2 regions of the Clostridium novyi NT genome follow, and region 1 is predicted to be linked to the other one. Evidence: a T-box and tRNA genes for the amino acid it is inferred to sense, from the RefSeq annotation. Region 1 holds a T-box; the other holds one or more tRNA genes.
The links. A T-box is a leader RNA that pairs with one kind of tRNA and senses whether it is charged. The one in region 1 lies ahead of proS (proline--tRNA ligase), so its partner is inferred to be a tRNA-Pro.

Region 1 (9,453 bases):
ATAATTTTAACAATAATCAGAATATTAATAATTCGCAGACTCTAAAATCTCCTATTTCAGGAAAAATTTTAGATTTATCCGAAGTTCCTGATAAAATATTTGCATCAAAACTTATGGGTGATGGTATTGCAATTGAACCAACTTCTGGAATTGTAACTTCTCCAGTAGATGGTACAGTAGCTCAACTATTTTGGACTAACCATGCAATTGGTATTGTAACTGATTCCGGAATTGAAATACTAATACATGTTGGTATAGATACAGTTAAAATGGAAGGTCGTGGCTTTAAAGCTTTTGTGTCTCAAGGAGATAAAGTTAAGACAGGAGATAAATTACTTGAAGTTGATTTAGATTTAGTTAAAAAAGAAGCAGAATCAATAATAACTCCAATTATTATTACTAATTATCAACAATTTAAATCTATAGAAAAACTGAAAGATGGAAACATTAAAAATGAGGAAAATCTTTTAAAAATAAATTTTTAATTATTTAGGAGGAATTAACAATGGAAAAAAAATTAGTATTAAAAGCAGAAAACGGAATTCACGCAAGACCAGCAGCTAATATAGCTACTTTATGTAATAAATTTAAAAGTGACATAAAAATAAATAATTGTAACGGTAAATCAATAATGAACTTAATGAGTAGTGGAATAAAAAAAGGTGACGAAATAACTATAGTTATATCTGGTGAAGACGAAAAAGAAGCAATGGACGCTTTAGTTGAATTACTTAATACTTTAGCTTAATATTAGTATAATTACTTAAACATGGGGGGTAATTTTTATGATTAAAGGAATCGGGGTTTGTCCTGGTATAGCTATTGCAAAAACTTTAATTTTAAAAGAAGAAGAATTAATTATAGAAAAAAAATCTATTACAGACATTGAACAAGAAAAAACTAAATTTGATAATGCTATTTTAAAAGCTAAAAATGATCTTGAAAAAATACACTCTACTGTACTTAAAGAACTTGGTGATGACAAAGCTCAAATCTTCCAAGCCCATATGCTTATTTTAAACGATCCAGAACTTATAGGTCCAACTAAGGAAAAAATAGAATCTGGATTAAATGCTGAATTTGCTTTTAAGGAAGTTGTATCTCAAATGATTGCAATTTTTGAATCTATAGAAGATGAATACTTAAAAGAAAGAGCAGCAGATGTTAGAGATGTGTCAAAAAGAGTATTAACTTATCTTTTAGGTAAAGAAGTTATAGATGTATCTGTTCTACCTGATGAAGTAATACTAATTGCTGAAGATTTAACTCCGTCAGTTACTGCCTCTATGGATAAGCGTATGGTTAAAGGTTTTTTAACTAATATAGGCGGAAAAACTTCTCACACAGCTATAATGGCAAAAACATTAGAAATTCCAGCTGTAGTTGGTCTTAATGATATTACTGAAAAAGTTAAAAATGGTGATATTATAGCCTTTAACGGTAAAACTGGAGAAATTATAATAAATCCAAGTGAAGAACAACTTAATAATTATAAAGAACAAAAGATAAAACTTGAAAATTATAAAAAAGAAATAAAAGAATTAATTGGTAAACAAAGCATAACTAAAGATGGAAAAGTAGTTGAACTTGCTGGAAACATAGGAACTCCAGATGATGTAGAAGGCTTACTTTTAAATGATGCTGAAGGTGTTGGTCTTTTTAGAACTGAATTTTTATATATGAATAGGCATGAAATTCCTTCTGAAGAAGAGCAATATGAAGCTTACAAAAAAGTTTTAGAATCAATGGGAAATAAACCTGTTGTAATTAGAACACTAGATATAGGTGGAGATAAAGAAGTTCCTTATCTTAACCTTCCAAAAGAATCTAACCCATTCTTAGGTTATAGAGCTATAAGACTTTGTCTTGACAGAAAAGATTTATTTATAACTCAATTAAGAGCCTTACTAAGAGCTAGTGTTCATGGAAAACTTAGAATAATGTTTCCTATGATATCAAGCCTTGAAGAATTATTAAATGCAAAAAATATATTAAATGAAACTAAAGAAGCCTTAATAAAAGAAGGCGTTAAAGTTTCTGATAACATAGAAGTTGGAATGATGATAGAAGTACCTTCTGCCGCTATAATAAGTGATATTCTAGCAAAACATGTAGATTTCTTTAGTATAGGAACTAATGATTTAATTCAATATACTACTGCTGTAGATAGAATTAATGAAAAAATAAGTTATCTTTATACTCCAATGAATCCTGCTGTTTTAAGACTTATAAAACTTGTTATAGATAATGCACATAAAGCTGGTATTTGGGCTGGAATGTGCGGCGAAGTAGCTGGTGATGAAAGATTAATACCTGTTCTACTTGGAATGGGCTTAGATGAATTTAGTATGAGTGCTATTTCAATTCTACCGGCTAGAAAATTAATCTCTTCTCTTTCTCTTAAAGAAGCTGAAGAAATTAGTAACAAAGTTTTAAGTTTAAATTCTGCTGAAGAAATTAACACCCTTTTAAGTAATTTAAATAAATAAACATAAAAAATCCATGGATACTTTAAAAGTCCATGGATTTTTTATTTATTTTACTTTAGCCCTAATTTTTTAAATGCTTCTGCAAATGGATTATTAAATGGTTCATCATTTTCCTTTTGTTGTTGTCTTAAATATTTATTTACTTCCCTTTTAGATACTTTTCCACTATCTTTTTTCTTTCTCTCTTTAAATGCAGATAATTTTTCTCTATATCCACATTTACAAACAAATATTTGTCCCTCTCCTTCTCCACGAAGTTCTAATTTTTTATGGCATTCAGGACATCTTGCATTACTTATTCTACTAATTCCTTTTCTATATCCACATTCCCTATCTTGACACACAAGAATCTTCCCCTTTTTGCCATTAACCTCAAGCATATATTTACCGCACTCTGGACACTTTACTCTTGTCATGTTATCATGTTTAAATTTTTCTTTACTATTTTTTATTTCATTGACAGTATCTTTTGAGTAATCTTTTATTTCACTTAAAAACTTATCTTTATTAAGTTTTCCCTTAGATATTGCAGTAAGTTTTTGTTCCCATTCTGCCGTTAATGCTGGAGACTTTAATTCCTCCGGAACTAAATCTAAAAGTTGTTTTCCTTTTGATGTTATAAAAATATCTTTACCTCTTTTTTCAATTAAGAAAGTATTAAATAATTTTTCTATAATATCAGCCCTAGTTGCAACGGTTCCAATTCCCCCAGTCTCTCCTATGGTCTTTTTAAGCTCTTTGCTTTCTCCACTCATATATTTTACTGGATTTTCCATAGCAGAAAGTAATGTAGCTTCATTAAATGGCTTTGGTGGTTTTGTTTCTCCAGTTGTTTTGGATATAGAATTTATTTTTATACTATCTCCTTTGTTTATGCTAGGAAGAATTTGTTCTTTTAATTCATCTTCCATGTCATCTTCAAAATCATTTGAATATACTTCTTTCCATCCATTAGCTAAAACAACTTTTCCTTTAGCAATAAAGTTTTCCTCTCCTATTTTTGCTTTTATTGTTGTCTTTTCGTATTCAAATGGTGGATATAAAACTGCAAAGAATCTTTTAACTACTAAATCATATATTTTTCTTTCATTATCACTTAATGAAGCTAATGCAAATTTTTGTTCTGTTGGTATAATTGCATGGTGATCTGAAACCTTAGTATTGTCTACAAAGCTCTTATTGCCCTTTATGGTGCCTTTTAAAAGCTTATTTGCATACTTACCATATACACCAACTCCACAAGCTTTTAGCCTATCTTTAATTGTATCTACAACATCTTCTGTTAAATATCTTGAATCAGTTCTTGGATAAGTTAACACCTTATGATTTTCATATAATCTTTGCATTATAGAAAGTGTTTCTTTTGCAGAAAAATTGAATATTTTATTTGCATCACGTTGTAATTCTGTTAGATCATATAATTGAGGTGAAAATTTCTTTTTCTTAACCTTATTAACCTCTACAACCTTAGCATCTTTATTTTTAATATTTTTAATTATATTTTCGCACTTATCCTTATTAAATGTTTTTATATCATTCGACCTTGAATCTTGCCAAACTAATTTTAACTTATCACTTTTAGCTTCTATTCCATAATAAGTTTTCGGCTTAAAATTTTTAATTTCTTCTTCTCTTTGTGCAATCATAGCTATAGTTGGAGTTTGCACTCTTCCACAAGATAATTGTGCATTGTATTTGCATGTTAAAGCACGAGTTGCATTAATTCCAACTAACCAGTCTGCTTCAGCACGTGCAATGGCTGATTTGTAAAGATTATTATATTCTCTACCATCCTTTAAATTTTTAAATCCATCTTTTATAGCTTTATCTGTAACTGACGAAATCCAAAGACGTTTAATAGGCTTTTTAATATGTGCTTTTTCAATTATCCATCTTGCAACAAGTTCACCTTCACGCCCTGCATCTGTAGCAATTACAATTTCTCCTACATCCTTTCTATTCATCTGTGCTTTTACAGTATTAAACTGTTTGCCACTCTTTTTTATAACAACAAGCTTTAAATGCTTTGGAATCATAGGTAAATCTTCAATATTCCATGATTTGTATTTATTATCATAGGCTTCTGGATCAGCTAGTGTAACTAAATGTCCAAGTGCCCAAGTTACAATATATTTATCTCCTTCTAAAAATCCATTTCCACCTTTTTTGCAATTTAAAACCCTTGCTATGTCCCTTCCTACTGAAGGCTTTTCTGCTAGTATCAATATTTTGCCCATAAAAACATTCCTCTCAAGTTATATATCTAACATAAACATAAATTGCTATATAACTAAATATAATTTTTTAAATTCAGTACACGCAAAATTATCTGTCATACCTGCTACATAATCACAAATAACTGACAAATATGCATATTGTATTTCTGCCAGTGCCTTTAACATAGATTCTGCACTATCAAATTTTTCATTATAATTAGCTTTTGCAAGTTTTGTTAATTTAGTCTTATTTAAAGTTCTATCTTCATTTATATATCCGAGAGATTTTATTTTTTCCATATTAAATCCCTCTGGAATATCTAGTTCTTTAAAATCTATTCTAAGCTTCATAAGATTCACAAGTCTATTTACTTCATCTGGTTTACTATCAACAAAATTTATATCTCGTAACTTCTTACCATCAGCAAATTTAACATCATATATATTGTCTAAAATAGGTTTTATTCTATTTAATAATCTTTCTAATATATATTCTGGCATCTGTCTTGGATTTGAGTAATAAGCCTTAAATAATTGTTTTATAATAAACACAGCTTTAGCATCAAATCTATTTACATTGTATGAATTAAGTATTTTTCTTTTTATGTAGCTTTCAATAATATCATTTACTTTTTTTGCAGCATAAGAAAAATCTATAACCTTCTTTTTAATAATTAATCTATCATTTTTTCTTTCAACATCATCTTCAGTTATACTTCCTATATTTTTTAGTGAACTTATAGTTACGTCCTGAATAAAGAAATTAAGAACCCTTGTTGATAATGTACCTACCTTATATAAATTCTCCCTTTCAATTCCTATATCCATGTTTATGTATTCAATACCTTCTATTAAATACTTTAAGTTATCAAGATGTGATAATGAATACTTGTCCATAGTATCAATATCACCAGTTTCCATTTCCATTGCAATTTTTTTAAATTCACTTAATGAATAATCACAAACATCATCTAAAGTTATTCCTAAATCCTTATCCATAAGTCCATCATCAATATCATGTTGCCTTTGAGCTATTTCATCTGCCATTGCAACTATTTGTCCTTCTAATGTAACTGAAAAATTATAGTCCATATAGTCCTTTAAAAAGTTTTCATCCTGTATAAATCTTTTTATATCCCAACATCCACCACAGTTTGTACATTCACTTGGTTTATGCCTTCTAATCTTTGTATGCTTTAATATGCCCTCCATAACTTGCCATGTAAGGTTCAATCCTTTATGATATCTATGCTTTACTTCAAGCTCATCAAGGACCTTTAATGAGTGAAAATTATGCTTAAATCCTCCATAGTTAATGCTATATTTTATTTTTCCGGATAAATCATCTTCCCCAGACATAATCTTATCTAATGTCCTTTCTCCTTGATGACCAAATGGAGTATGTCCTATATCATGTCCTAGTGTTATAGCATCCACTAGTTCCTCATCTAATCCTAAATTTTTTGCAAGACTTCTTGAAATCTGAGATACTGCAAGTGTATGAGTAAGTCTTGTTCTAAAATGATCCCCTTTTTCATGAGAATATATTTGTGCCTTGTGTTCAAGTCTTCTAAATGCTCTTGAAAATTTGATTCTATCCCTATCCCTTGAAAATTGTGTTCTTGTAAAAATTCCATCAGCACTTATAAGTGGTTTTTCAATGTAAGGTTTTAACCTATCATTGTCATGTGGTACTTGTATATACTCCTTCATTTTTTCCCTTTTAAGTTTTATTAGTTCCTTCACTACTGTCATCCCCTTCAATCTTCTATAATTAACCTTATTTTCTATAATACCATTGAAAAAATTCTTTGTCATTAACCTGTCCGCTATTGACATTAATTAAATAAAATCTTATCATATAATAATGATAATTTAATATTTTTATGACTAAGATAAGGAATAGTAAAATTTCATTCTTTTCAAAGAGAAGAAACTATTTGGTGAGATGTTTCTAAAAGAATACTTTTGAACCAGCCTTTGAGTTCTGTACTGAAATTATAGTAGGATACAGCGGATTTTACCGTTATAAATTTGAGAGAATATATTAATTTAAATATATTAATAAGGGTGGTACCACCGTAAGCTCGGTCCCTATGGGGATTTGAGTTATTTTTATTTTTTGCCACTCTTTATTTTAATATAAACTATTTAATAGATAAAAATGATTTAGGAGGAATAGATATGTCAAAGAAAAAAAAATTCGTTGAAGCTATAACACCAATGGATGAAGATTTTGCAAAATGGTACACTGATATCGTAAAAAAAGCAGAACTTGTTGATTATGCAAGTGTTAAAGGATGCATGATTATCCGTCCTTATGGATATGCAATATGGGAAAACATCCAAAAATACTTAGATACTAAATTTAAAGAAACAGGACATGAAAATGTTTATATGCCAATGTTCATTCCTGAAAGCTTACTTCAAAAGGAAAAAGATCACGTTGAAGGATTTGCTCCTGAAGTTGCTTGGGTAACTCAAGGTGGTAACGATACTTTAGCTGAAAGATTATGCGTAAGACCAACATCAGAAACTTTATTCTGCGATCACTATGCAAAAATCATTCAATCACACAATGACCTACCAAAAAAATATAATCAATGGTGTTCTGTTGTAAGATGGGAAAAAACAACTCGTCCTTTCTTAAGAACAACTGAATTCCTATGGCAAGAAGGTCACACAGCACACGCAACTGCTGAAGAATCAGCTAAAGAAACAATAGATATGCTAAATGTTTATGCTAACTTTTGCGAAAATGTTTTAGCAATACCAGTTATAAAAGGACAAAAAACTGAGAAAGAAAAATTTGCTGGTGCAAAAGCTACTTACACAATTGAAAGTTTAATGCATGATGGTAAAGCACTACAATCTGGTACATCTCACAACTTTGGAGATAACTTCTCAAAAGCATTTAACATTCAATATAACGATAAAAACAGTCAACTTCAATATGTTCACCAAACATCTTGGGGTGTAACTACTCGTTTAATTGGAGCAATAATCATGGTACACGGTGATGATAGCGGTCTTAAATTACCACCAAGAATAGCTCCACTACAAGTTGTTATAGTACCTATAGCTCAACATAAAGAAGGAGTTCTTGATAAAGCTGAAGAACTTAGACAAAGAATCGCTAAAGTTGCTAGAGTTAAAGTTGATTCTAGCGATAAAATGCCAGGATGGAAGTTCAATGAATATGAAATGAAAGGTGTTCCAGTACGTCTTGAAGTTGGTCCAAAAGACATCGAAAACAACCAAGTTGTCCTTGTTAGACGTGACACTCGTGAAAAGATTTTTGTATCAATGGATGAACTTGAAACAAAAATCCCTGAACTTTTAGATGAAATCCACAACTCTATGCTTGAACACGCAAGAACTCATAGAGATGAACATACTTACACGGCTAAAACTTTAGATGAATTCAAAGAAATTGCAGATACTAAACCAGGATTTATCAAAGCTATGTGGTGTGGAGATACTGCTTGCGAAGAAAAACTTAAAGAAGTTGCAGGGGTTTCTTCTAGATGTATGCCATTTGAACAAGAAGAAATCACAGACAAATGTATATGTTGTGGAAAAGAAGCTAAACACATGGTTTACTGGGGAAAAGCTTATTAATACTTTTAACTAAAACTAATATTTATATATAATTTATATTAAGTTAAACATAACTACTTAATATAAATAAAATATATTATTATTGAAATGTAAAATAGCTAGTAACATAATACAAAATTATTGTTACTAGCTATTTTTTAATTACTTACCTTTAACAATTTTATAATATCACCTTTTTTTAATAAAACTCTGAATATAGGATATCCTATTAAAGTTACAACTACAAACTCTCCAATTGCCACTTCTAATGATGTAAGCCAAAATGGAAGATGTTGAAGATAATATAATTCAGCTCCTATAAAAATACAATTTATCGTTGGCCATAACGATGCTATAAATAAATTTTTACTTTTACTTATCATATAAACACTTATAAATGTAGCTGTAGTTCCAACTACAACATCTACAATTCCTAGTGGACTAAATAGATTTGATATAGCACATCCTAAAACTAATCCTGGTATATATAATGGATCTATAAATGCAAGTAAAGTCATAATCTCTGAAATTCTAAACTGAATAGGCCCATAACTTATAGGCGCTATTACAGCTGTTAATACAGCATATACTGCTGCAACAATTGCTACTTTTGTTATTTTACTAACCGTAATATTTTTCACCATAATCTCACTCCTTAATAAAATTTTAAAATTTAAGCCTCTATCTTATGCATGATTTTCTGTTATAAAATGCATACTTACATATCTTCAAAACTAATTTTATATTATTATTAATAACTACAATACAAGTGCTAATTTTTATATAATAAAAAAAACTACCTAAAAACTAGGTAGTTAAACGACAAAACAAGCCCCTAATATTAAATTAGAGAACGCAAAAAATATTATCGTGTTTACCTTAGTTTTGTTTATAGACAGGAGGCTTACGAACTGTCTACTTTTAAGTTATCACATTTTAGCAATAAACTCAATATATGAATTTACCTTTTTTCTATTGCTATTAATATAGGTGGATTATTTATTTGATTAATGAAACCTAATTTCATAACATTATATTCTTTTTGATTTAAATTAGATGTAAACTCCTCTATAGCCACCTTTTCTAATTTACCATTTTCATGTCCATGATAAATTACTAATAATATAACACCATTTTTCTCTAGCATA
Region 2 (9,453 bases), 650 kb from region 1:
TTTCATTCTTGTACCTTTACCTGCCGCTAAAATAACAGCACTTTTATACAATATTAACACCTCTCAACACGGTATAAATTAACGCTTCATGGCGTATTATATACTTTTTAATATTAATGCCTATTATATTATATTTTATATAAGTGTTTTTTTCAACCTATATAACCCTTATAATATATCATAAATGCAGTATAATATGATATATCATGAAAACATAGCCAAAAAAATAATAAAAAGGAGTAATTAAAAGTAATTACTCCTTTTTATTTAATCTTCACTTGTTATTTCTTCACCATTTTCGTTGTTAGTGGTTTCATTCTTAACTACTTCATACTCATCTAATATTGCCTTTTGAATTTTTTGTCTTGTTTCTGTATTAATAGGATGAGCTATATCTTTAAATTCTCCAGTCGGAGTTTTTCTACTAGGCATAGCTATAAAAAGTCCATTTTGTCCTTCAATAACTTTGATATCATGAACAACGAACTCATTATCAAAAGTTACTGATACAATAGCCTTCATTTTTCCTTCAGCAGAAATCTTTCTAATTCTTACATCTGTAATTTGCATAAACTCCACCTCCAAAGATGCTTTAGTTATAGTATTCTCCATAATTTCTCTTTTTCCTTCTTAATTTTTAGAAAATTTTATTTTTTGTGAATTTTATCTGGATAAACTATAGGATTATCATTTTCATCAATTCCCGCAAACTTTATTATTGATGTATAATCCTTAACTAATTTTTTGTCGGTATTTATGTTATCTACAAGAACTCCTATTCCTACAAGCTCACTTTCAAACTCTTTTAATAGATTTATTATTCCAAGGGCAGTTCCTCCAGCCTTCATAAAATCATCTATAAAAATACATCTGCTACCTTTACTTATACAACGTTTAGAAAGTGACATTGTTTGAATTCTTTTAGTTGATCCTGAAATATAGTTAATAGATACAGTAGGTCCTTCTGTTACTTTGTTATCTCTTCTTACAATAACAAGGTTAACTCCTAACTTTTTAGCAACCTCATATGCAAGTGGAATTCCTTTTGTTTCAACTGTAACTACACAATCTACATTTAATTCTTTGAATTTAGATGCTAATATAATAGATGCTGTTTGAATTATATCAGGATTAAACATTATATCACTTATGTACATAAATTCTCCTGGTACTATTCTTTCCTTCTGCTTTAGAATTATGCACAATTCTTCTGTGAATTCATCAATTCTCTCATCAGATATTCCATAAGTATATCTAATTCCACCTGCAGCACCTGCAATTGTTTCAATGTTCCCCATTGATAATTTGTTTAATGTTTCTCTAACTACAACAATATCCTCACTTATAGTAGATTTTGCTGCATCAAACATATCAGTAAATTTATTTAAATTTATAATTTTATTTGGATTTTCTATTAATGTCTTTGTAATAGCTGTAATTCTCTGGTTTCTAGTAAATTTTTTCATATCTCTCTCCTATTTTAAATTTACGAATCATTCTTTTAAATAATCATGTTATTATTCATATTTTAGTTCAATTATTTACTATTATCAACACAATTTTAAAATATTATAATGTTTGTTCCAAATATTTTATAATTGCAATAAGTTTTTTATTAGTTATTTATAGGAATTTTATTTAATATTATTAATAAAAGGTATTGATTTTATAAAAAGTTGTATATAATTAGATTGATAATAATTTTAATTATTTTATCCATTTAAGGAGCTGATTGATTTGTCATTTAATTTTTTAAAAGATAATAATAAAAAAGTACATTTTATAGGTATTGGCGGTATTAGCATGAGCGGACTTGCCGAAATACTTTTAAATAGTGGCTATAGAGTATCTGGTTCAGATAGAAGTGAATCTGACCTTACAAAACATCTTCAAGCTAAAGGTGCAGAAATATACATAGGACATAATGGTAATAATTTAAAAGATGTAGATTTAGTAGTCTACACAGCAGCTATCCCAGATAGTAACCCTGAACTTGTAAAGGCTCGTGAGTGTAATATTCAAACAATGGATAGAGCTGAATTTTTAGGTCATGTAATGCAAGGTCACAAGTATAATATAGCTATCTCAGGTACTCACGGAAAAACTACTACAACTTCTATGTTTTCACACATATCACTAAGTGCAAACTTAGATCCAACTATTTTAGTAGGTGGAAACCTTGATGTAATAAACGGAAACGTAAGAGTTGGAAATAGCGAATATTTTGTTACTGAAGCTTGTGAATACAAAGCATCATTTTTAAAATTCTATCCTTATATAGGAGTTATATTAAATATAGAAGCAGATCACTTAGACTTCTATAAAGACATAAATGATATACAAAACACATTCTTAAAATTTGCAAAACTCATCCCAAATGATGGATTCTTAATTGTAAATGCAGATGATAAGAGATGTGTTGAAGTATCTAAACAAGTAGATTGTAATGTAATAACATTTGGAATAAATAACGGAGATGTAAGAGCTAAAAATATAGTATTCAATAACGGTCGTCCAACTTTTGATGTTTACAGAAATGAAGAAAAACTATTTACTTTAACATTAAATGTTCCAGGAAACCACAACATTCTTGATGCACTAGCTAGTATAAGTTCTGCATTAAGCTTAAATGTTCCTGTAGATTCTATAATAGAAGGACTTTCAACATTTAACGGAGCTCATAGACGTTTTGAAATCAAGGGAAAAGTAGATGGAATTACTGTAGTTGATGATTACGCTCATCACCCAACAGAAATAAAAGCAGCTTTAAATGCCGCTAAAAACTTCCCTCATAAAAGAGTATTTTGTGTATTCCAACCTCACACTTACTCTAGAACAATAAGCTTATTTGATGATTTTGCAAATTCTTTCTCAAATGCTGATACTTTAGTTTTAGCAGATATTTATGCAGCAAGAGAAAAAGATACTGGAGTTGTAAGCTCTACTATGCTTGGTGATAAAATAAGAGAAAACGGAGTAAACTGCAAAAACCTTCATAGCTTTGAAGATATAGTAACTTTCCTAAAAGGCGAACTTAAAGATGGAGATTTACTAATTACAATTGGTGCTGGGGATGTTTATAGAGTTGGAGAAATGTTCTTAGAAGCAAAATAAGAAATAAAAAGAGGCACTTCATTTAATTGAAGTTACCTCTTTTTTTGTTTATAAGTTTCTTTAAAAATGAAATTATAACATAACTTGCAACGGCAACTATTATAATAGATGCACCTGATGCTATATTAAAATAATAAGAAATTGCAAGTCCTGCAAATCCAAATATAATTCCTAAAAATGAAGATACTATCATAATTGACTTTAAGTTAAATGTAAATTGTTTTGCAATAGCTGGTGGCACTGTAAGAAGTGCTATTACTAATATTATTCCAACTACTCTAATTAAAACAACTATAGTACAAGCTATTGTTACATATGTTAAATACTCTAAAAAGGAAGTATTAATTCCAAGAACCTGAGTAAATTCATCATCAAATAAGTATGCTTTAAAATAATTAAATAAAATCACTATAATAGCCACAACAATTACATCTAATGCACCCATTATTTTTACATCCATACTAGAAACTCTTAATATGTTTCCAAATAAATAAGAGTTCATATCTGGTGGATATCCTGGAGTAAATGCTATAAAAATTATACCAAGTGCCATACCAAGAGACCAAAACATTCCTATTAATGTATCTGAATTTGTATTTGTACTTCTATTTATTTTTGCAATTCCAAGAGATGAGAGTACAGAAAATATAAGCGCTCCAATCATAGGTTCTATACCCAGAAAATATCCCATACCAATTCCACCAAAGGCAGTATGTGCAATTCCTCCACTCATCATAACTAATTTTTTCTCAACAACTATAGTTCCAATTATTCCACAAACTATACTTGCTAAAATTACTGCAATAAATGCATGCCTCATAAAAGCATATTGAAAAAATGCATTAATCATCTAATTCCTCCCCACATGCCTCTAAATGGCTTTGAATTTTGTCCTTTGATATAGGCTCTATTGGGTAACTATATATTTTACTTAAAACTTCATTACCTGACTGTGCCTTTCCATAATAGTATAATTTATTATCTATACAAGCTATTTTAGTTGCATATGTTGAAATTATATTAACATCATGAGTTACAATTACTATCGTCATTTCACTACTTAATTCTTTTAAAAGTTCGTATATTTGAATTTTAGTTGCTGCATCAAGACTTGCCGTAGGCTCGTCTAAAAGCAATATTTTAGGTTCAATTAAAAGTGCTCTTGCAATCAATACTCTCTGCATTTGTCCTCCAGACAATTGTCCTATTTGCCTATCTTTAAATTGATATATATTTAATTTTTTCATTATGTCTTCAACTTTTTTATGATCTTCATCATTAAACTTATGAAATGGTTTAATTCTGCCTCCAAGCCTCCCCATAAGCACAACTTCCTCTACGCTAATTGGAAACTTTTTGTCAAATTTAGTGAACTGCGGTACATATCCAACCAAACTTCTACTCTTTTTAGGACTTTTGCCAAGTATCTTAATATCTCCACATGTAGGTTGTCTAAAGCCTAATATAAGCTTTAATAATGTACTCTTTCCCCCTCCATTGGGTCCTAAGATAGCTAGAAATTCATTTTGTTCAACTTTTAAATTTATATTACTCAATGCAGAAACATCTTCATAATAAACATCTACATCATTTATTTCAATTATATTTTCCATAAGCACCCCTCATTCCACTTTTAACGCATAAAATCATTTTAAACAATAATGCATATCAATTGCAAGTTTTATTTTGAATTTTTACGGTATATTAAAAATTATAGTCTTTAAAATAAGATTTTAACCCTAATATTATAAATGATTTTATAAATTAAGTCTAAAAATATAAAAATTGGGGAAAAATATTAATAATTAAATATTTAGGAGGATTTTATTATGAGAAATTTTTTAATCTCTGCCGTAGTAGATATTATTCTTATATTTGCTTTTTACTATTTGTTTAGAGCAATGATACCAAAGCCAACTCGCAATAAGTTATACGAAAAATACATAAGTTCATTTGCAAAGTTCGTTATATATCTATTTGTTGTAACATTAATAATAATAGGTGTATCAACTTTAATCCTTTATAGAACTCGCTATGTAAATTACTTAAATGTAATATCATCTGCATTAGTATCAATTTTCGTAGGATTTGTAATATCACTAGTTCCTACTACTGGTGCTGGAGATAAAAAAGAAGAAAAATAGTTGTTTTATTCCCCTAAATAAGGGATACAGAAAGTTATATCCATAATTTTACTTTATGGCATATAACTTTTTTAATTAAAATATAAAATTTATTGTTGACTTTTTATAAAAACCATCGTATAATAATTCTTGTTGACGGGGTATAGCGCAGATGGTAGCGCGCGTGGTTTGGGACCATGAGGCCGCGGGTTCAAGTCCTGCTACCCCGACCAGTAAAAAGAGTTAATTTTATTAACTCTTTTTTTTATTTTTTGTAAAACTACACTATACGCTTTAATACTTAATAATGTTATAACACCTTATATTGTATACAAATATATTTAACTGCTAAAAATAAGCTTAAATACCATACAGTAAAAGGAGACTGCATTATGAATAAAAAATTTGATAACTTATTTAAAAAATTAGTTAAAGCATATTATAATGATAATTTCGAAGAAACAGTAACTCATATATTATCAAAAGAAACTGAAGATAAAGAGTATTTATCCAAGGTCATTTCTTCCTTATGCGGAGTTAATATAGAATTCGATGATAACTTTATCATAAACTTAAAGAAAGCAATAGGTAATTATGAAATTCGTCATAAAATCGTTCATAAAGTACATGATTGCTCTATGGACTGCTCTAAGGATGGTGAGAAAACTCGCTGTCAGAAATCTTGTCCCTTTGATGCTATATTAGTAGATAAAAATACCAGTACGACATACATATCTCTTGGTAAATGCGTAGATTGTGGATTTTGCGTAGACGCATGTCCTACAGGTAGCATTTTAGATAAAGTAGAATTTATTCCCCTTATAGACTTACTAAATAAAGAAGACATAGTAATTGCCGCAGTAGCCCCTTCAATAATTGGACAATTTGGAGAAAATGTATCCATGAATAAGCTTAGAACTGCCTTTAAAAAATTAGGCTTTACTGATATGGTCGAAGTAGCATTTTTTGCAGATATGCTGACTTTAAATGAAGCCACTGAATTTAACAAAAATGTAAATTCAATAGATGACTTTATGATAACTTCATGTTGTTGCCCTATGTGGATGGCTATGCTGAAAAAATCCTTTAAGGAACTTCTTCCTCATGTTTCTCCTTCAGTATCACCTATGATTGCAGCAGGCAAAGTATTAAAAAAATTAAATCCTAAATGTAAAGTGGTATTCATAGGACCTTGCATAGCTAAAAAATCTGAAGCAAAAGAAAAGGATCTTGCGGGAATAATTGATTTTGTTCTAACCTACAAAGAAACTAAGGACATTTTTGATGCTCTAAATATACATCCGGAAGAACTAAAAGAAGATAACACTATAGAATATTCATCAAAGCAAGGATTAATATACGGATTTACAGGTGGAGTATCAAAAGCAATTTGCGATACCATAGAAACATTATTTCCAGACAGAAAAGATCTTCTTAAAACCACTAAAGCTAACGGAATTAAAGAATGCAGGGAAGTTTTATCATTATTAAAACAAGGTGATTTAGATTCAAATTTTATTGAAGGTATGGGCTGTGTTGGTGGTTGTGTTGGTGGTCCTGGTACTATAATTTCAAAAGAAGAAGGACAAAAATCACTTTCAAATTTAGCCAATAACTCTGAAATATCAATATCAACACAAAATCATTGGATGAAGAATATACTAAATAATCTAGATATTTATTCCATAAAAGACTTTGAAAACAAAGAAAAAACAGAAATATTTCATAGAAACCTTTAAATGTTTTCTCTTGCTACATTCAATTGTTCTATCTTATAATGATAATAAACATTATTTACGAAAAAGGGGTGTTATTTATGCTTAAAGATATAAAAGGCGCTATATTTGATATGGACGGCACTCTTGTTGATTCTATGTGGGTATGGACAAAAATAGATAGAGATTTTTTAGAAAAAAGAAATATAGAATGTCCAAAAGATTTAAAAGAACAAGTTCAAGATTTATGTTTTGAAGAAGCTGCTTTATACTTTAAAAATACATTTAATTTAGATGAGTCTGTTGAAGAAATTTGTACTGAGTGGAACAATATGGCTCTAGATGAATACAAACATAATGTTACTCTTAAACCAGGTACACTAAAGTACTTAAATTTACTTAAATCAATGGGAATTAAAATAGCCCTTGCAACTAGCAATTGTGAATTATTGCTTACAACAGCATTAAAAGCAACTGGTATCTATGATTATTTTGATTCTATTACAAGAACAGATGAAGTAAGTAGAGGAAAGAACTTTCCTGACGTGTATTTACTTGCAGCTAAACGTCTAAATGTTGACCCTTCTAAGTGTATTGTATTTGAAGATATATTCCCAGCTGTAGTTGGTGCTAAAGCTGCTGGAATGAAAGTGATTGGTATTTATGATGATTTTTCAAGTTATCAAAAGGATAAGATTATAGATATTGCTGATAAATATATATATAAATACGATGATCTTATGGGTGACGCAATATAACAAAAAAGATTATGTAGGAATTTAAGTATACCTACATAATCTTTTATTTTTATATATATTCTTTTCCTTGATATATATTATCATTTTTAAACTTGGCATCTATAGCATTTAAAACTTCCCACTTTTTCAAACTCCACATAGGTCCTATTATTAAGTTTCTAGGTGCATCCCCAGTTAATCTGTGTATAACTATGTTTTGAGGTAACATGCTAACAGCCTTTACTATAATATCTATATATTCATCTTGTTCTAAAAATTTAAGTTTCCCTTGTTCATATAGTTTAACCATAGGAGTTCCTTTAAGTAAATGAAGAAGATGTATTTTTATCCCTTGAATATCCTTTTTTCTTAAATATCTTATAGTATTAAGCATATCTTCTCTATCTTCTCCTGGAAGTCCAAATATGGTATGTACTACAACATCTATGTTTTTTTCTCTAAGTCTAGTTAAAGCATCCTCAAATATAGGAAGATTATATCCTCTATTTATAAGCTTTGCCGTACATTCATTACTAGTTTGAAGTCCAAGCTCTACCCATGTGTATACTCTATCATTAAACTGACTTATTAATTCTACAACCTCATCACTTAAACAATCAGGCCTTGTAGCTATGGCAAGAGCAACTACTCCCTCTTCATTTATAGCCTCTTCATACTTTCTTCTTAGTTCTTCTACAGGAGCATATGTATTTGTATATGCCTGAAAATAAGCTATATACTTTCCCTTTTTCCACTTATTTTTCATCATTTCTTTTATATCATCAAATTGAGAACTTATAGAAAAATTCCTATCACCTGCAAAATCTCCCGAACCTCTTTCACTGCAATATATACATCCACCTTTGCTTATGGTTCCATCCCTATTAGGACATGAAAAACCAGCATCTAGTGATATTTTAAATACCTTTTCTCCAAATTTTTCTCTTAGAAAATAATTTAAAGTATGATACCTTTTATCTCCCCACTTTTCTTTCATGTAAATTCGCTACTCCTTTTCTTTTATAAATCTACCAAACAAAAATGCCTATAGAGTATTATACACTATAGACATTTTTATATAAAATTATTTCTTGGCTTTAGATATTTTGTAAGATTGTAAATTAAGTTCCCATTCCCCAATATATTTGTTGTCTTTTTCTTTGCTATCCTTATTTATAACACTAAAAATCATTTTATCCTTTTTAAACTCTCTAAAAACTACATTAACTTTACTTAATGGATACTCACTTTCAAAATTTGTAGGTATCGGTTCACCACTTTCTGTATTAAATACCTTTATGCAAGTATCTTTATCTTTACTATATTGGACAAGCAATAATTTATCATCTTGAGAAAAAGTCATGTTTTCTATCTTAGCCTTTTTTAATAAGTCACATAATAAAACATTTTTTCCTATAGGTTTTTCTTTTACAAGATTTGAACCTTCTTTATTTTGTGATGAATCTCCACCTTCATCTTTATTACTAGTTTGAGTTTGGATAGTATCATCTAAATCTATAATTCCAACAAAACTTCCATCACCTGTAGTAGTTATTCCAAGCATATCTCCTGAATAACTTAAACAACAAATACCAAATTTGTTTTTAGGTATTAACTCACTTTGAAGTTTTCCGCTATCACTTTTGGCATATCCATACTTCGGAATACCATCCATATCTGTTATCAACAAAGTTTCAACATTATTTTCTTTTCTAAATCTTATCTGATTCTTTTTTTGAAATGCTTCTTTAAAAAGAGAAGTGG

Region 2: it encodes a tRNA-Pro, which carries the amino acid that the T-box ahead of proS (proline--tRNA ligase) is inferred to sense. The anticodon was not compared.

The regions. Positions count from the first base shown of each region.
Region 1 covers NC_008593.1:2,017,934-2,027,386, forward strand. The annotation lists gene NT01CX_RS09295 (glucose PTS transporter subunit IIA) at 1-485, shown strand, start outside; gene NT01CX_RS09300 (HPr family phosphocarrier protein) at 506-748, shown strand; gene ptsP (phosphoenolpyruvate--protein phosphotransferase) at 786-2,489, shown strand; gene NT01CX_RS09310 (DNA topoisomerase III) at 2,540-4,726, opposite strand; gene dgt (dGTP triphosphohydrolase) at 4,772-6,523, opposite strand; T-box leader at 6,589-6,804, shown strand; gene proS (proline--tRNA ligase) at 6,890-8,326, shown strand; gene NT01CX_RS09325 (QueT transporter family protein) at 8,464-8,949, opposite strand; gene NT01CX_RS09330 (tRNA (mnm(5)s(2)U34)-methyltransferase) at 9,267-9,453, opposite strand, start outside.
Region 2 covers NC_008593.1:124,939-134,391, reverse strand. The annotation lists gene glmU (bifunctional UDP-N-acetylglucosamine diphosphorylase/glucosamine-1-phosphate N-acetyltransferase GlmU) at 1-51, opposite strand, end outside; gene spoVG (septation regulator SpoVG) at 268-570, opposite strand; gene purR (pur operon repressor) at 648-1,466, opposite strand; gene murC (UDP-N-acetylmuramate--L-alanine ligase) at 1,738-3,114, shown strand; gene NT01CX_RS00715 (metal ABC transporter permease) at 3,137-3,964, opposite strand; gene NT01CX_RS00710 (metal ABC transporter ATP-binding protein) at 3,957-4,727, opposite strand; gene NT01CX_RS00705 (hypothetical protein) at 4,944-5,258, shown strand; tRNA gene NT01CX_RS00700 (tRNA-Pro) at 5,395-5,470, shown strand; gene NT01CX_RS00695 ([Fe-Fe] hydrogenase large subunit C-terminal domain-containing protein) at 5,630-6,976, shown strand; gene NT01CX_RS00690 (HAD family hydrolase) at 7,054-7,710, shown strand; gene NT01CX_RS00685 (TIGR01212 family radical SAM protein) at 7,760-8,686, opposite strand; gene NT01CX_RS00680 (hypothetical protein) at 8,774-9,453, opposite strand, start outside.